DNA from 2 places in the Neobacillus pocheonensis genome. Region 1 is predicted to be linked to the other one. Evidence: riboswitches for the same ligand, from Rfam matches in the RefSeq annotation. Region 1 holds a riboswitch; the other holds the start of a gene.
What was found. A riboswitch is a leader RNA that binds a small molecule or an ion and turns the genes downstream of it on or off. The one in region 1 is predicted to bind thiamine pyrophosphate.
Positions count from the first base shown of each region.

Region 2: it holds a riboswitch for thiamine pyrophosphate, as region 1 does, so the genes downstream of both, thiM (hydroxyethylthiazole kinase) here and ABES02_RS28735 (ABC transporter substrate-binding protein) in region 1, are expected to answer to the same signal.

Region 1 covers NZ_JBCNAD010000087.1:787-8,474, forward strand. Annotated here, with positions in the region: gene ABES02_RS28715 (TatD family hydrolase) at 1-66, opposite strand, end outside; gene ABES02_RS28720 (ABC transporter ATP-binding protein) at 63-803, opposite strand; gene ABES02_RS28725 (ABC transporter permease) at 800-1,567, opposite strand; gene ABES02_RS28730 (thiamine-binding protein) at 1,567-1,857, opposite strand; gene ABES02_RS28735 (ABC transporter substrate-binding protein) at 1,870-2,865, opposite strand; TPP riboswitch at 3,010-3,119, opposite strand; RNA gene ffs (signal recognition particle sRNA small type) at 3,316-3,409, opposite strand; tRNA gene ABES02_RS28745 (tRNA-Asn) at 3,407-3,479, opposite strand; RNA gene ssrA (transfer-messenger RNA) at 3,490-3,852, opposite strand; tRNA gene ABES02_RS28755 (tRNA-Ser) at 3,862-3,952, opposite strand; gene ABES02_RS28760 (hypothetical protein) at 4,072-4,365, opposite strand; gene ABES02_RS28765 (hypothetical protein) at 4,384-4,917, opposite strand; gene ABES02_RS28770 (tubulin-like doman-containing protein) at 5,169-6,278, opposite strand; gene ABES02_RS28775 (acyl-CoA dehydrogenase family protein) at 6,512-7,657, opposite strand.
Region 2 covers NZ_JBCNAD010000047.1:52,059-59,746, reverse strand. Annotated here, with positions in the region: gene ABES02_RS24280 (gas vesicle protein GvpG) at 1-52, shown strand, start outside; gene ABES02_RS24275 (GvpL/GvpF family gas vesicle protein) at 76-903, shown strand; gene ABES02_RS24270 (gas vesicle protein) at 906-1,187, shown strand; gene ABES02_RS24265 (gas vesicle protein K) at 1,096-1,380, shown strand; partial or broken gene ABES02_RS24260 (gas vesicle protein) at 1,403-1,690, shown strand; gene ABES02_RS24255 (hypothetical protein) at 1,958-2,362, opposite strand; gene ABES02_RS24250 (hypothetical protein) at 2,574-2,729, opposite strand; gene ABES02_RS24245 (spermidine synthase) at 2,873-3,640, opposite strand; gene ABES02_RS24240 (hypothetical protein) at 3,773-3,967, opposite strand; gene ABES02_RS24235 (hypothetical protein) at 4,166-4,387, shown strand; gene ABES02_RS24230 (glutaredoxin family protein) at 4,598-4,837, shown strand; TPP riboswitch at 5,210-5,319, shown strand; gene thiM (hydroxyethylthiazole kinase) at 5,590-6,396, shown strand; gene thiD (bifunctional hydroxymethylpyrimidine kinase/phosphomethylpyrimidine kinase) at 6,411-7,220, shown strand; gene thiE (thiamine phosphate synthase) at 7,217-7,688, shown strand, end outside.

The DNA of each region.
Region 1 (7,688 bases):
TAAAAGCTTTTTTATTTCCTTATCATGATAGTGATCCATATGAATATGAGCGTCAATCATGTTCATTTGACTTCACCAACTAATTGGTAATATAAATCCCTTTTCCATTGAATAAAGCGATTATCGAGCAGAATACTTTCGTGCCGTGGCCTTTCAAATGGGACCTCTATGTTTGAAGCGACCTTTGCTGGCTTACCAGACAGCATCATCACTCGATCGGATAGAAACAATGCTTCCTCAATATTATGAGTAATGAATAGAATGGTCCTCCGATGTGATTCCCACATTTCCAATAGCCATTTCTGCATTTCAAATCGGGTTAGCTCATCCAAAGCCGAAAACGGCTCATCAAGACAGATCACCTCTTGCGGGCTCAATAACGCACGGATAAAAGCAGCCCGCTGCTTCATTCCTCCTGATAGCATGTGAGGATAGGCGTTTTCATAATCAGAGAGTCCTGCGATCGCCAGCATCTCTCGTGCTGAATTTACTTCTTTTTTTCCTTGAAGTTCTTGGCCGAGCAGGACATTTTCAAGGATCGTTCTCCACGGGAAAAGCGAAGAAGTTTGCGGCATATAGCTAATAAAACCACGCTTGCCATTAATGGTTTGACCGTCTAATCGGATTTCCCCTTCATCTGGTGAAAGAATACCCCCAATTAAATGAAAGATGGTGCTTTTTCCACTACCTGATGGGCCAATAATTGAAACAAATTCATTTTTTTTAATGGAAAAATCAAGGTTTTTTAGTACTTCATTTTGTCTGAAACGCTTCGAAACGTTTTGAAAACGGAGATAGCTCATTTGTTCTCATCCCCTTTCGGCTTCCAACGAACCACTCTTTGCTCTATAAAAACGATGAAAAAGAAAAATAAGAGGCTCAAGAACATGATCGTAAAAATAGCAACAAACACCCGGTCCGTTCGAAAAGACGACGATGCGAATGTCATAAAGACACCGATCCCCTGCTTAGCACCAAGCCATTCGGAAATAACGGCCCCCATTACGCTGTATGTTGCAGAGATCTTTAAGCCTGAAAAAATCGACGGCAACGAAAACGGCAGTTCCAATTTCCAAAAAAGCTGCGTTTTCGATGCACCTGCCATCATCATATAATGCTTCAACTCTGAAGGGGTTTGGCTAAATCCATCTAAAGCGGCCACAGTAATGGGAAAGAAACAAACCAGAGTGATCACAATCATTTTTGGTAATATTCCAAACCCAAACCAAATGACCAACAGTGGAGCAAGAACGATAATGGGAACATTTTGCGATAAAATCAACAATGGATAGAAGGAATCTTTTAAAACAGGAACTAGATGCAATAAAATGGCGGCCACCAGTCCAATGATTGCTCCAACCGCAAATCCAAGTAGTGAAATTTTAACCGTTGAAAACACATCTGGATAAAAATTAAGCCAACCATCCATGGCCTCTGCGAAAATCTTTGATGGCGGAGGAAGAAGCCATTCCGGCACTTCTGCTATATTAACGACCATTTCCCAAATGACAAACAAAAGGAGGAGAACCAAAATTGGTCTCCACCCTTTTACAAGATTCTTCCTCATCATCGATATTTCACCGTTAAGTCAGCCATAGAAATGCCTGTTGGCTGATAAAGAATCTTCACTTGTGAAATGACATTTTTGCTTCCCATTTCAATCATTCGTTCATTCATTTTTGAAATTACCGCAAATAATTCGTGAAGTTCGCCTTCCATTGTTGTTTCTAACGGGTGTACCTCATATTTCACACCAGATTCATCTATTACTTTAATGGCTTCATCAACGTACGGAATCACGTCTTCGCCATTCTTTGTTTTCGGGATTATTTGAATGCTGATTAAAGAATTCGCCATGTCTTTATCCCCCTATTGTTTTGGTAAAAACTCATTAGTAAATGCTTTTTTCGCATCTATTTTTTTGTCAAGAAGCTTATTTTCATACATCCATTGGGTATAATTTTCCCAAACCTCTTGCTTTTGAATCCCCCATGCCTTTGCATCATCCTGATATTTCGGCGATAACCATTCTTGACTTTTCTTAACAAGCTTTGGATCTAAATCCGGTGCTGCTTTCATCAGGATATCCGCAGCTTGATCAGGGTTTTTGATGGCAAATTGATACCCTTGTGCCGTGGCTTTTACGAATGCTTTAACCGTTTCAGGGTTCTGTTCGATCATTTTTTCGTTGGTCTCTAAAACGGGTGTATAGTAGTCCAGTTTGTCAGAGTAATCGGTTAAGTAAACCATATTAATCTTTTCATTACGAAGCTCTGCTTGAATACCAGTCCATCCATAGTAAATCCAAGCAAAATCGATGTCTCTTTTCACAGCCGTAAAAAAGTCGGTATCACCCATGTTCACAATTTTCACCTTATTGGCATTGGCATTTTCTTTGTTCATTAAAGAAGTGATAACAGATTTTTCGACTGGCGAACCCCATCCACCGTATGTTTTTCCTTCAAAATCTTTTGGTGATTGAATCTGTTTGGCAGCTGGTGAAGCGAAACCTGATGTATTGTGCTGAATCACAGCAGCGATGGATACTAGTGGCACCCCTTGTACACGTGCTTGGGTTATCGCTTCTTGGTAGCCAACACCAAATTGCGCCTTGCCAGAAGCTACTAGTTGGTCAGCACCCGACTCGCCCGGCATGATAATATCCACATCTAAGCCCTCTTTTTTAAAGAATCCTTTTTCTTTTGCTACGTATAATCCAGTATGATTGGTATTTGGCGTCCAATCTAGTACGATCGAAACCTTTTTAAGAGGCTGCTTTTTTCCTTTTGCGTTTTCCGTTTCTTTTTTACCGCTGCATCCCGTTATTAAAAAAACTGATAGGACTAGTACTAGCCATTTCTTCATCTTGAATCCCCCATATGTGAAATTAAAATCTAAAGTGAAACAAATCAAAATGGCTGGAACCTTAGTTGTAAGAAGGCAAAACCTTGTTTAAACAAAATAAAGCACCCAGGCTAAGAAACCTGAGTGCATATCAGCAAACAATTAATTGTTTAAGAATATGTTCCCTCCGCCGGTATTAACCAGATCAGGTTCCAAGGGTCATCGTCTCACGGACTAAATCTCAACCGGCAACACCGGTTCCCCCACATTTCATCGTATTCACTTATTTCTCTACCATTATATCAGTCATTGTAGTCAATGCCAACGTTTTTATATACAAGTTCCAGGGAAAGTGCCATGGGGACGGTTCTTCTGGTCTGAACTGACTTTATAAATACCATGAGAACCGTCCCCGTGGTCAAAACAAAAAAACGCTAAACTCAAATAAGATAAGAGTTTAGCGTTTTGAGCTTCTACCTATGTAATACCCACACAATTTCACTAGTTATGGCTGCTGCGTTCCCGCCCTGACCAAGTTCCTAGTTTCCTTGTTGGACTATAAATCCGCAGGTAGGACTCGAACCTACGACCAATCGGTTAACAGCCAATCGGACTACCACCTGGACTACTGCGGAACAATTATTTTAGTGGAAATGACGGGAGTTGAACCCGTGTGCAAAGATATTGGCACTTATACTTCTACGAGTGTAGTCAGTAAAATTAGTTTTCACCGACTTCTTTAGCCTACTGACAGGCATTGAAGCAGCTAGTCTGATTATTCTCTTCTTTCATCCTCAGACGGTGGAATTCAGCGTAGTCCACTTAGAGTGAGTCCCTTACCCTACCACATGGACGATGGAGGGTGGAACCGCTAACGGCTGTTATTAAGCAGCGAAAGCGAAGTTGTTTTCTTGTTTGCCAGCTATAGGCTTTATCGTTTTAACGAGGCCGAATCCCTCGACTCGCAATATAAGCTCAAACTATCCCTGTCGATACCAAGACATTCCCATATTATAATGGCAGAGAAGAAGGGATTTGAACCCTCGCGCCGGTTACCCGACCTACACCCTTAGCAGGGGCGCCTCTTCAGCCTCTTGAGTACTTCTCTGTAAAAAAAATTATCGTGAAGTTCCGTAAAGAACTTACACATGAACTATATCATCAAACTCAATTGGAAGACAACTGTAAATTTTGGTAGTTCAAAAGTCCTAATGGTTTCATTAGCTTTTACCGTAATCTTGTGAACCGGACATGTTCCTTTTTTACTAAGCTAATGAATTTCTCCCTTTCTATATCCATACTAATAATCATTTTGACATTTTTTTCATTGCTTAAGAAGCGTTTTACATTCTTGTTATTGTAAATAATATATCCGTATCTGTAATCCTGCTCTAATGAGGAAAACCATGCTTCTTCTGTTAATCTAATTATGTGTTTTTCGAACTTTGATTTCGGGGAAAAATCAGGAATGAAAAATCCAACTAATTCTAATGCGATGTCAATAACAATATCTATAAACAAGCTGGTCATTCACTCCTTTTAAGAATTGCCAACGCGCAATAGGGATGGTTTGTGGTCTGAACCAATCTTATTTAAACCGTTAGAACCGTCCCTGGGGTATTCCTTAAATGAGTAGCAAAAGAGTTTCCGTTCTACTCTTCCTTTTTCACCGATTAGATTAAACCAGTTTTGTCCGACATAAAATGGATTCGTTAGTATTTTATTCACGATTAAAGAAATACGGTCATTTTCTTCCTCAGGATTAAATTTAGTTTTAGAAGATAGGGCCAAGATAAAATAGTTTTTAAACTTATCTAATTCCAGTAGTTGAAGATGATACTTCTCACGCTGCTTTTGGTTGAAATCCAATAAGACTGTTTTAATACTATTTTCAACATCAATTTCAAATTTACTCGCATCTTTCCAGGTCGATAAACGAGAATTAAAAATGGACAGTGTTAGGATATAATATGCCTCATAATTCTTAGGATCAAAAACTTCATTAACTACTCGCTTTTCATCTTCCGGTTCAACAATAAACTTTTTATAGTCAGCAAAGAAATTTTCAATCATTCGTATACCTTCTTTCGAACTTTGATAGAATGTTGGATACTATTTCTCTAATCACAGATGAAATAAAATTAAATATATATTTATTCCTTTAATAAAACCAAAATTCCTGCTTATTTCTCCAAAAATCCTCATTATTCACGATTATTAATCGAAAAGTCCTATTACTTGCAGAGAATCCTGTCGTAAAAATGACTGGTTAGAAATAAGAAATTAAAAAGAGTCTACAATTTTTTGTAGACTCTTCACCCCGATTACTTCTTATACTTCGATAACTTGGATGATATGGATACAGACTGTTTTTCTGGTTTTTTAAGCTTTAAGTTGGATGCCCAGCTTATTTGGGACTCATATTTTTGTGAATGTTCTTTTATAACAAGATTCTGTAATCGTTCTTTGTTTTTTTCTAGAGATTCTTCCAGGGACTGCAGCCGACGAGTTGGGAAGTATAGCCCAGCAAGAATGGTTGTAATAGTGGGGTCATTATCTGATAGATAGGTCCCTTCAAATAATTGTAACGGTTCCCCAACCCTTTCAAAGATAGAAGGTACATTAATGAGCTTAGAAATATTTTCTGGTCCTTCATAGATGAGTCCTGCCCGAATGACACCTTGTGCTTCAACAGGGCAGAATATAGAATTTTCCCAGGAAGATTGCACTTTCGTCGAGACATCTGAACTGGTTTTCGCATCAGTAATAGCTGCGGAAGAAATGAGGGTAACTCCTCTAGTTCCAAGTATATTCAAAAGATCAGTTTCATCGAAGTTTCCGTAAAACGAACTCTTAGTTGTTATTTTCAAAAGATGGCTAATCGCCTCAATCGTTTGCCGATTGGCAGAGAGGTAAATCTCATGTTTACTTGATTGCGGCTTCATTTTTCGCATCTGATCATTGTCTACCAAGAAAACAGAAGAAATGGATTCAATTTTGGAAAGCTCTTCGATACACTCTGCCGTATTGATTCGATTCCCCGCTAATACGTTTCGTTCTGGAATAATGGCAATGGCACCCACTTTAACGCCAGGCAATTGGTCGATTAACAGGTCAATTAAAAGCGGGCTCATCCCAGACCCAGTACCGCCATCTGTTGAAAAAGCGACTAAGAGCAGCTTTATGTTCTTGAAGGAGCTACTTACAAAATCAATCATTTCTCGATAGTGTTCCTGAACCGCTCGTAATCCTAAGGATCGATCCTGCCCTGCACCATTATAACCCGGGACAAAATATTTCCTTTCCACCTTGGTATTTACCGCACCATCTCGTTGATTGGTATTAATCAGAGCTGCTTGAAAACCCAAGACGGAAGCTATTTCCGCCATATTTCCACCTGCTTGACCTACGCCTAAGATTCCAACCGATTTCATCTGAAACTCCTCCTTGTTATGCTGAAATAATTCCAATATTTATTGGTAGAAGAATTTTAATAAAATGAATGGTTTAGATAAAAGTATACCTTATAACATGTTTACTTTTTTGAAGGTCGGATTATGACTAAAAACCGTTTTTCATTGAAGCAGCTTACCAAAACACTTAACTCTCATTCTTTATGGAAAAAAATTCACTTGAATAGTTTGTACCCCTAACTTGGGGTCTCCCCCTATAGTATCGATTTCGCAATATTTTCAATGATGGTTTCTGCTTTTTGCAGATTAACCCTTGCAATCCGTATTTCTTTGTACCATCTTTCGATTGGCAAGTCACCAGCAAATCCGGAGCCTCCGTGAATTTGGAGTACATCATCAATTACTTTTGAAGCTGTCTCCGTTGCATGCAATTTTGCCATTTGCGCTGTAAGCTGCCAATCATGATCCTGTGTTCCTACTTTTTTGGCTGCTTCGCTCACCATTAATCTGGCTGCCTGCAAATTCAAGACTGCTTTTGCTAGCATCGTCCGGATTGTGGGAAATTCAGCAAGTGGTTTGCCCCGAGTAATACGTAGTTTAGCATACTGTTTCCCATATTCTAGCGCTTTTTCAGCAACACCTATACTTTTTGCACCGAGAAAAATAAGTGATTCTGACAGCCATTGTTCAACAAGTGTTTTTCCTTCCCCAACTGCCCCTATTCTTTTACTGTCCTGAAGGCAGAAATTTTCCAATGTAAAACTATGAGTGGTTTGAACATCAATCAAAACGGTTTCCTTCCATTCTAGTTGGTCAGAATCCAGTAAAAATAGCGTTGGCTGCAAATCACCGTTGGGTAACTGGCAATTAACTAGAATAGAACCAAAGGTTGATTGTGACATGTTTTGGATGTAGGTTTTATGACCGGTTAAAAACCACTCATTTCCGTCCTTTATGGCTGTCGTGCTCAAATTTTCAAGATGATTATCTTCATGCTCCTCCCATACTGCTACAAAACATCCCTTGCCCTGGCTTATGGCAGGTCTTATATACCTATCTATTTGCTCCGTTGTGCATTTTTCCAAAAATCTTGGAAATTCTCCGCCAAAGGCATCTGCAGCCGGATGATAGAGTCCAAGTCGGTGCTTCGCAGCTTCCTCAAGCAAAACCGCCCTTGCTGATAAAGATAATCCAGTTCCTCCCCATTCCCTTTTCGCATGTATGGCATGTAAACCAGCCTCCTTGGCCTTAGCCTGCAGGCGGTTCACCACTTCCACTGATAGCTCCTTTTCATACTTTTCGGGTGAGAGTTCTGCTGGCAGAACGTGTTCTTTGATGAACGACTGAACGGTCTTTTTTAGAATCGACAGGTCTTTATTTTCAATTAGTAAGTCAGTCACAATCATCACTCCTGATGACTTTTTTAGAAAT
Region 2 (7,688 bases), on a different contig from region 1:
AAGATATAAAATAGCCAAAGAACGTGAAAAAAATGAGCTATTAGAAGATTAGAGCATTTATAAGGGGGATGCATTATGACTCTAACAAAGATTGGAACAGACTTTTTATATATGTACGGGGTCATTTTAACAGAGGAACTCCAATATTCAGAGGTCCCTTCAATCAAGGGAATTGACCAAAAACCCATTTATACGAAAATTTACAAAGATTTAGCTGTCGTCCTTACACCGGTTAATGCCCCTGATTTTTCTCAGCAGCAACTTGACCTTCTAGTTAAAAATGCTGAATGGTTAAAGGAAAAAGCCTTTCACCATCATGAAGTTATCGAAGCTGTCCACAAGCAAGTTACCGTCCTTCCCATGTCCTTTTGCACCATTTTCCAAAAAGAGGAAACGTTAGAAAGCTTACTTTCTGAGCAATATGATGTTTTTTACCAGAAGCTCCTTTCCCTCAAAGGTAAGCAAGAGTGGAATGTAAAGATGTTTTGTAATAAGGAGAAAGCCTTAGCATATGTCATAGATCATAGTCCAGCTGTTATGGAATTAAAAGAAAAATTAACGATGATGCCAAAGGGTAAGCAGTTTATTATGAAGAAAAAGCTGGAAAATTTGATTGCATCCCAATTTGAGGTAGAACAAATGAAATGGTGGCAAGAAATCAATCAAGAACTAATGCCATTTGTCCACGATATAAATTTACGGAAAAATTGGGGGAAAGAAGTAACCGAACGAAAAGATGAGATGATTATTAATTGTGATTATCTATTAGAAACTAATAATGTTGATCATTTTTTAAACAAAATTCAGGACATAGAAAAAACATACACACCATTTGGGTGTACATTTCATATTACCGGTCCATGGCCGGCCTATCATTTTTCAAAAATGGTGAAGGAGACCTAAGTATGGAGCGGAATCATCTTTTTGAAAATAAAGAAATGACCTTGTTGGATTTATTGGATGGAATCATTGATACAGGGGTCGTGGTTCAGGGAGAAATATTAATCTCGATTGCCAATATCGATTTAATCGTTGTTGATCTTAAGCTTTTGATTTCATCAATTGAAAGCGCCTTTGGCACTAGAGATCGGAAAAATGGAGGGGAGGTCATCGTTAATGGAACGGATGCCCTTAGACTCGAACACGGTAGAGCAAGGATTGGCAAAATTAGTACTTACGATCATTGAACTGCTTCGCCAGTTAATGGAGCGACAGGCTATGAGACGGGTGGAAAGTGATTCCCTCACGGAAGAGCAGTTGGAGGAATTAGGGTTAACATTAATGAGGCTTGAGGAAAAAATGGAAGAATTAAAAGTGATTTTTGGTTTAGAACATGAAGATCTCAATATAGAATTGGGCCCGTTGGGAAGACTTCTTTAAACCACTGACAGGAGAGATTTTTATGCCCATTCAGCATGTATCACAATCCACAAATTTACTGGAAGTTTTAGAAAAAATCCTTGATAAGGGAGTCGTGATTGCAGGGGACATTAAAATAGCTATAGCTGACGTCGACTTGCTCACGATTAAAATCAGGCTGCTGGTCGCATCGGTTGATAAAGCGAAAGAAATAGGTATGGACTGGTGGGAAAGTGATCCGTATTATTCTTCGAAGGGAAGATTGGCGGAAAAAGAGCGTACTCAATTACTGGAAAGAATCGATCGCCTTGAACAGCTCGTTGAGACGAAGGCAATCCCTCACGAAGTTGATGATCATGTTTTGATTGGACCAATAAGTGAAAAGGGCATACATTCAACGGATGAAAAGGTAATTCCACAGATTCCGGATGAGCCTGAGGAAGAATCGAATAAGGCTAATTCAACAAAAAACGAGAAAGAGAAGGACTTACAAAGTAAGAAATCAGATAAGAAAAAGCCAGGAAAACATTAAAATGAAAATTTAGTGCTGTTGAATGAAGAAAACCTTGGATTTCAAGGTTTTCTTTAACATCATATACTATTTATTTTTCGAATAGTATTTATATATTTTCTTTACTAACTTAGTAAGATTTTCATTTTGTTCCTTTATTGCCAATAATTCATTTTTTATTTCTGAAAAATCATTTGCAATTTTCTCAAGCTGTTCCGCTAAAGAAACAAGTTCTGGATTTTCTTGTTTTTCTTCTTTTTCAGGAACTTCAGGCTCAGCTTGGGGTTGGCTCTTTTTACTAAGTTCAGTTAAAGAACTCAATATTGCATCATTATTTAGAAGATTTGTTGCAGCTCGCATAATAGAATTAAAATCAAGCGAATTTTGGTTATTTAATAAACTGTTTGATAGGTTCTTTAAAGGATCCATGCCTAGTTGCTGCCCCGTACTCTGTTCGTTATTTTCATTGTTTTTATTATTTTTATTACTCATTATTTAACCACCTTTTTGTTTAAATTGTAATACGTTCAGACATTCCTTATATCTTATGTCGCTTGACGAATGTTGCATTGTGTTATTATCCACATAAAAGCAAATATTTTTTATTTCACATTCATCCCTATCATATCGATTAAAATAGACCCCCCTTAGGCTTGGCTAAGAAGGGTCTATTGCTAGAATGCGCATTGATCACTGCCCTAAATTAAGAACAAGTAAACGCAGTTGCGATTGCATCGGATACTGCTGCTAATGTTTCTGGACGAGCGCCGAGAAGACTGCCCAGTAAAAATGCTACAACTAAGACTAGTCCAACAACAATATCACCAAGAGTTGGACAAGCTGGAAATACAATTGCCATGTGTGATCCCCCCTCTCTATCTTTTTATAAAAGGAAGTTTATTAAACTCCTTATATTAGACAAGTTATGTTGAAAAGATAGATTCGTTCTAGTTAAATAGCTCATTTTGATAAAATAATACGTATTTGTTAATATATTCACAATTATTTAACCATAATCTGAAAAGGGGCTGCCTCTTGAGGAGAATAATCTCCCAACTCACTACGACTTGCAACTATAAATATATTTTGTTTCGAACTTTTCTTGGGATTGGTAGCAAACAGCTTCACATCAGGAAAGATTCCTGAAATAGTTGTGTAAAGCGTCTCCAATCGTTCATCATTTCTTACTTTTCCAATATAATTCATGATTAGAATCCCATTTTCGGACAACTTATCGTTTGTCAGCGTAAAAAATTCTTTTGTTGTTAGGTGATACGGGGTCTCAGTGCCGCTGAACGCATCCAAAATAATGAAATCCTCCGAGTGTGAATCTTGGGTTTTTAGGAGCGCTTGTCCATCACCGACTACTACGTTCTTTCCAGTATGTCCAAAGTATTGCTTGGATACCTCAACGACAATCGGGTCTATCTCAGCTGTCAAAATATTTCGATCTGAGTAGTGGGAACTAATGGTGCCAATTCCATGGCCAATAATGAATCCATTTTTAAAAGCTGATACAAAGTGATTAATAAGATCCACTAATACTCGGATGTAAGAAACGACGAGGTATTGTTTCTGATCCAAATTGATTATTCCTTGAACATCATTTGAGGAAAATTGAAGTAAACGGAACTTTCCTCTCATTCCTTGGAATTCACTTCGTTCGGTAACGTAGATATTTTGATATAAGCTAGAAGTCTTATAAACTAACGTTGACCCGAAAAGCAAAAAGTAGCCTTCTAAACTTTCATTCTTATTTTTTGAATTCATGTTTAAACCTCCATAGCATGTTTACTATAGAGTATTCATTTGGTCTGGCACATGAGTGAATAAATAGCATAGGATTTGCGCCGATCCATTAAATAAGATGGACATAAAAAAAACGTAATGGATGAATTCCCATTACATGTTGTCTTTCCTAATTTTTTGTTTTTTAGCAATTCTCCTCAAAACATAAACTCCTGCAATCAAAGCAAGTAGATTCAAGGAATCTCCAAAGTTAATTGTGAGGCTGAAATTATTATTCACTCGAACACTATTCTTATTATTGTTAGAACCTGGCTTCGATTTCATGTCTGGACCACCATCTTTTCTCATTTGACACCCCCATACTATAAATATATTATATTTCTATCCACAAAAAATTCCAAATATATAAAATAATTCTATCAATCATGTCAATTTGAGATTGTATAGATGAAAAATGCAAAAAAAGTCGAATTATTTCAAGAATGAATTTATTCTAAGCTTTTGTTCAGAGGGATGGTAAAATAGCTCTATACTAGGCTTTGATGCATGAAAAAAACTGAGGAAATATTTTTTATTCCTCGGGAAAGCGCAGGAACAGACATTTCTCGTGTTTCTTTGTCGCATGAAAGCGCTTTAATTGTTGCTATTAAAGGGGTGAAGTGGTTGATAAAAATGATTGATGCCCATATACATCTGATAGAGAATGGATATTATATTTCTGTAACACCTGATATTGATATTGTTTATAAAGAAAAATTAAGCAATTAGTGAAAGCCTATCCTCTTGAACAAACAATGATTGAAACTTATGATCCATGGCCATTTGAAGGACTATTTATAGGGAAAATGACACATACAATCATAATGAATGAATCGATTCGTGAAATATCAAAAATTAAAAAATTGTCATTTGGAGAGGTTTCTGATAGATTATGGCGAAACACTATCTCATTTTATGACTTGGAGGAGAAAATAAAAAATGAGCAAGCAAGTAATCGTTTATACGACAAATGACTGTATTGAATGCACAATGGTCAAACAAGTACTCACACAGGAAGGAATTTCATTTGAAACCAGGAATGTTTCGACGAACCCGGAGTATCAAAAGGAAGTAGAAGCGTATGGTTTTTTAGGAGTTCCAGTGACAGTTGTAGATCATCGAGCAGTTAAAGGTTTTACTAATGAACTAAAAGAGCTGATGGAGCTGGCAAAAAAATAGGAAAAATATTTATTAATCTCGAAAATTTTTAATAAAGGGTGAAACTAGGCTCGATGATGGACAAAACATTACAGAGAATGGGTGAAAATGTCCTTCATAAGATCGATGAAGGACAAAAATTACAGAGAATAGATGAAAATTGGTCTTCATAAGATTGATGAAGGACAAATCATAACAGAAAATAGCCTGTCCTGTCCTTCATTGGCTAAATGAAGGACAATTCTCACCAATATAAGTAGGGTTAGGTCTTTCATGGGTTAATCGTTTTGCCATAATAACATTATGTAAACTGTTACGGATTTTTTATTTAGTAATTTATTCTTTACTTATTATTTTAATAGGAGTATTATTGGGTTGAAATTTAATATGTGTTGTATCTACTAGGGGTGCCCTTCATGCGGGCTGAGAGAAAACGGCAACGTTTTTGACCCTTTGGACCTGATCTGGATAATACCAGCGTAGGAAAGTAGTCTTGTGAAGTATTTTTACTTTCTTGCTTATGAACCAGGTCCAAATAATGGATCTGGTTTTTTTATTTTGGCTTTGTTAAAGGTCAATCTTAATTTTGCTCATAGTTGATTGGAGCGGAGGGCACTCGACTCCTGCGGGATAGAGAGGTCGCTAGAGACCCCACAGGCGCAAAGCGCCGAGGAGGCTCTAGGACCTCCCCGCGGAAAGCGAGTGCCCGGAGCGGAAATCAACAACCAAATTTAACAGAGCCTTTATTTTAAAAAAGAAAAGGGGAAATTCAAATGGAAAAAAACAGTTTAGCTGAAACTTTGCAAAAAGTACGTGAGGTAAACCCGCTTGTACATAATATCACGAATGTAGTTGTTACCAACTTTACGGCAAATGGTCTTCTTGCTCTTGGCGCATCACCGGTTATGGCGTATGCAGCTGAAGAGGTGGCGGATATGGCGAAGATTGCTAGTTCAGTAGTTTTAAATATTGGAACCCTAAACCCGCAAACTGTTGAATCGATGATCATTGCGGGGAAAGCAGCAAATGAGGCGAATGTTCCAGTCATTTTTGACCCGGTTGGAGCAGGGGCTACAAGCTATCGAACCGTAACAGCACAAAGAATCATGAAAGAAGTTAAAGTCTCCGTTATTAGAGGTAATGCTGCCGAAATTGCGAATGTAGTGGGGGAAAAGTGGGAAATAAAAGGCGTTGACGCTGGTAATGCAGAGGGGAATGTCATTGACATCGCCATTAATGCTGCCGAAAAAATGAATTGTGTTGTCGTGATTACCGGAAAAGAAGACATTGTCAGCAATGGAAAAACCACGTATTTAGTTGCGGGTGGTCATCCAATCTTAACCAAGGTCACCGGGACTGGATGCTTATTGACTTCAGTGATTGGTGCTTTTGCTGGAGTGGATAAGGATCTCATTAGGGCTTCCGTTGCAGCACTAAGCTTTTACGGAATTGCAGCCGAAAAAGCAGCACAAAAAACGGCTGAAATGGGTCCAGGAAGTTTCCAAATCGAGTTTTTAAACCAATTGGCCCTCGTTTCCTCAGAAGATATCGTTCAACATAGTTCATTTAGACAGGTGTAGGGGAGGTTAGCAAAATGAAAAAAGCATTAACGATTGCAGGATCTGATAGCGGCGGCGGAGCGGGAATTCAAGCTGACCTTAAAACCTTTCAGGAATTGGAAGTCTTCGGAATGTCAGCTTTAACTGCAGTAACAGCGCAAAATACATTAGGTGTCCACGGCGTCTATCCGATGACAGTCGAGGCCGTTATTAAGCAGATTCAAGCTATAGGTGATGACATGGGCACTGACGCAGTAAAAACCGGAATGCTCTTTAATGCAGACATCATCAGAGCGGTTAGTGAACAAATTAGCAAATACAAATGGGACAATCTTGTGGTGGACCCAGTGATGATTGCCAAGGGGGGAGCATCGCTTTTACAAATAGAAGCTATTTCGGCCATGAAAAATTATTTATTACCACTTGCCAAGGTTATTACACCGAACATACCGGAAGCAGAGGTCCTTACAGAGATGTCGATTCAAACGGAAGAAGACAAACAGGAGGCGGCACAAAGACTTTTCGAATTAGGTGTAAAAAACATCGTTATTAAAGGCGGCCATGATGACAACGAAACTGAATCAATCGATTTATTGTTTGATGGCAAGAAATTTTACACTTTTACAAGCAAACGCATCGAGACGAAAAACACCCATGGAACGGGCTGTACGTTTTCAGCGGCCATTACTGCTGAACTGGCAAATGGGGCAACCATCTACGACGCTGTTGTGAAGGCGAAGGACTTTATTCAGGCAGCCATTGAGGAAGATTTAGAAATTGGACTGGGGCATGGTCCGACGAACCATTGGGCCTATCAAAAAAGGCAGGTGTTTGTAAGATCATGAAAAATCTGCGCGAAGCATTAAAGGTTTATTTTATCATGGGCAGTCCTAATTGCTTGATGGACCCGACAGAGGTTTTAAAAGAGGCTATTTCCGGCGGCATTACATTTTTTCAATTTCGGGAAAAGGGTGAAGGAGCTTTAACGGGTGTTGAAAAATATGCACTTGCCAAAGAACTCCAAAACATTTGTAGACAAAATCAAATCCCGTTTATAGTGAATGATGATATCGAACTGGCATTAACGATAGATGCAGACGGTGTCCATATCGGCCAAGAGGATGAGTCGGTGAGAGCAGTTAGGAAAAAAATTGGCGATAAAATCCTCGGGGTATCCGTCCATTCGACCGAGGAAGCGATGTCTGCCATAAAAGAGGGTGCAGATTATTTTGGCATTGGACCTGTTTTTCCAACAAAAACAAAAGAGGATGCCAAGCCTTCTCGAGGTACGACCCTAATTGAAACATTAAGGG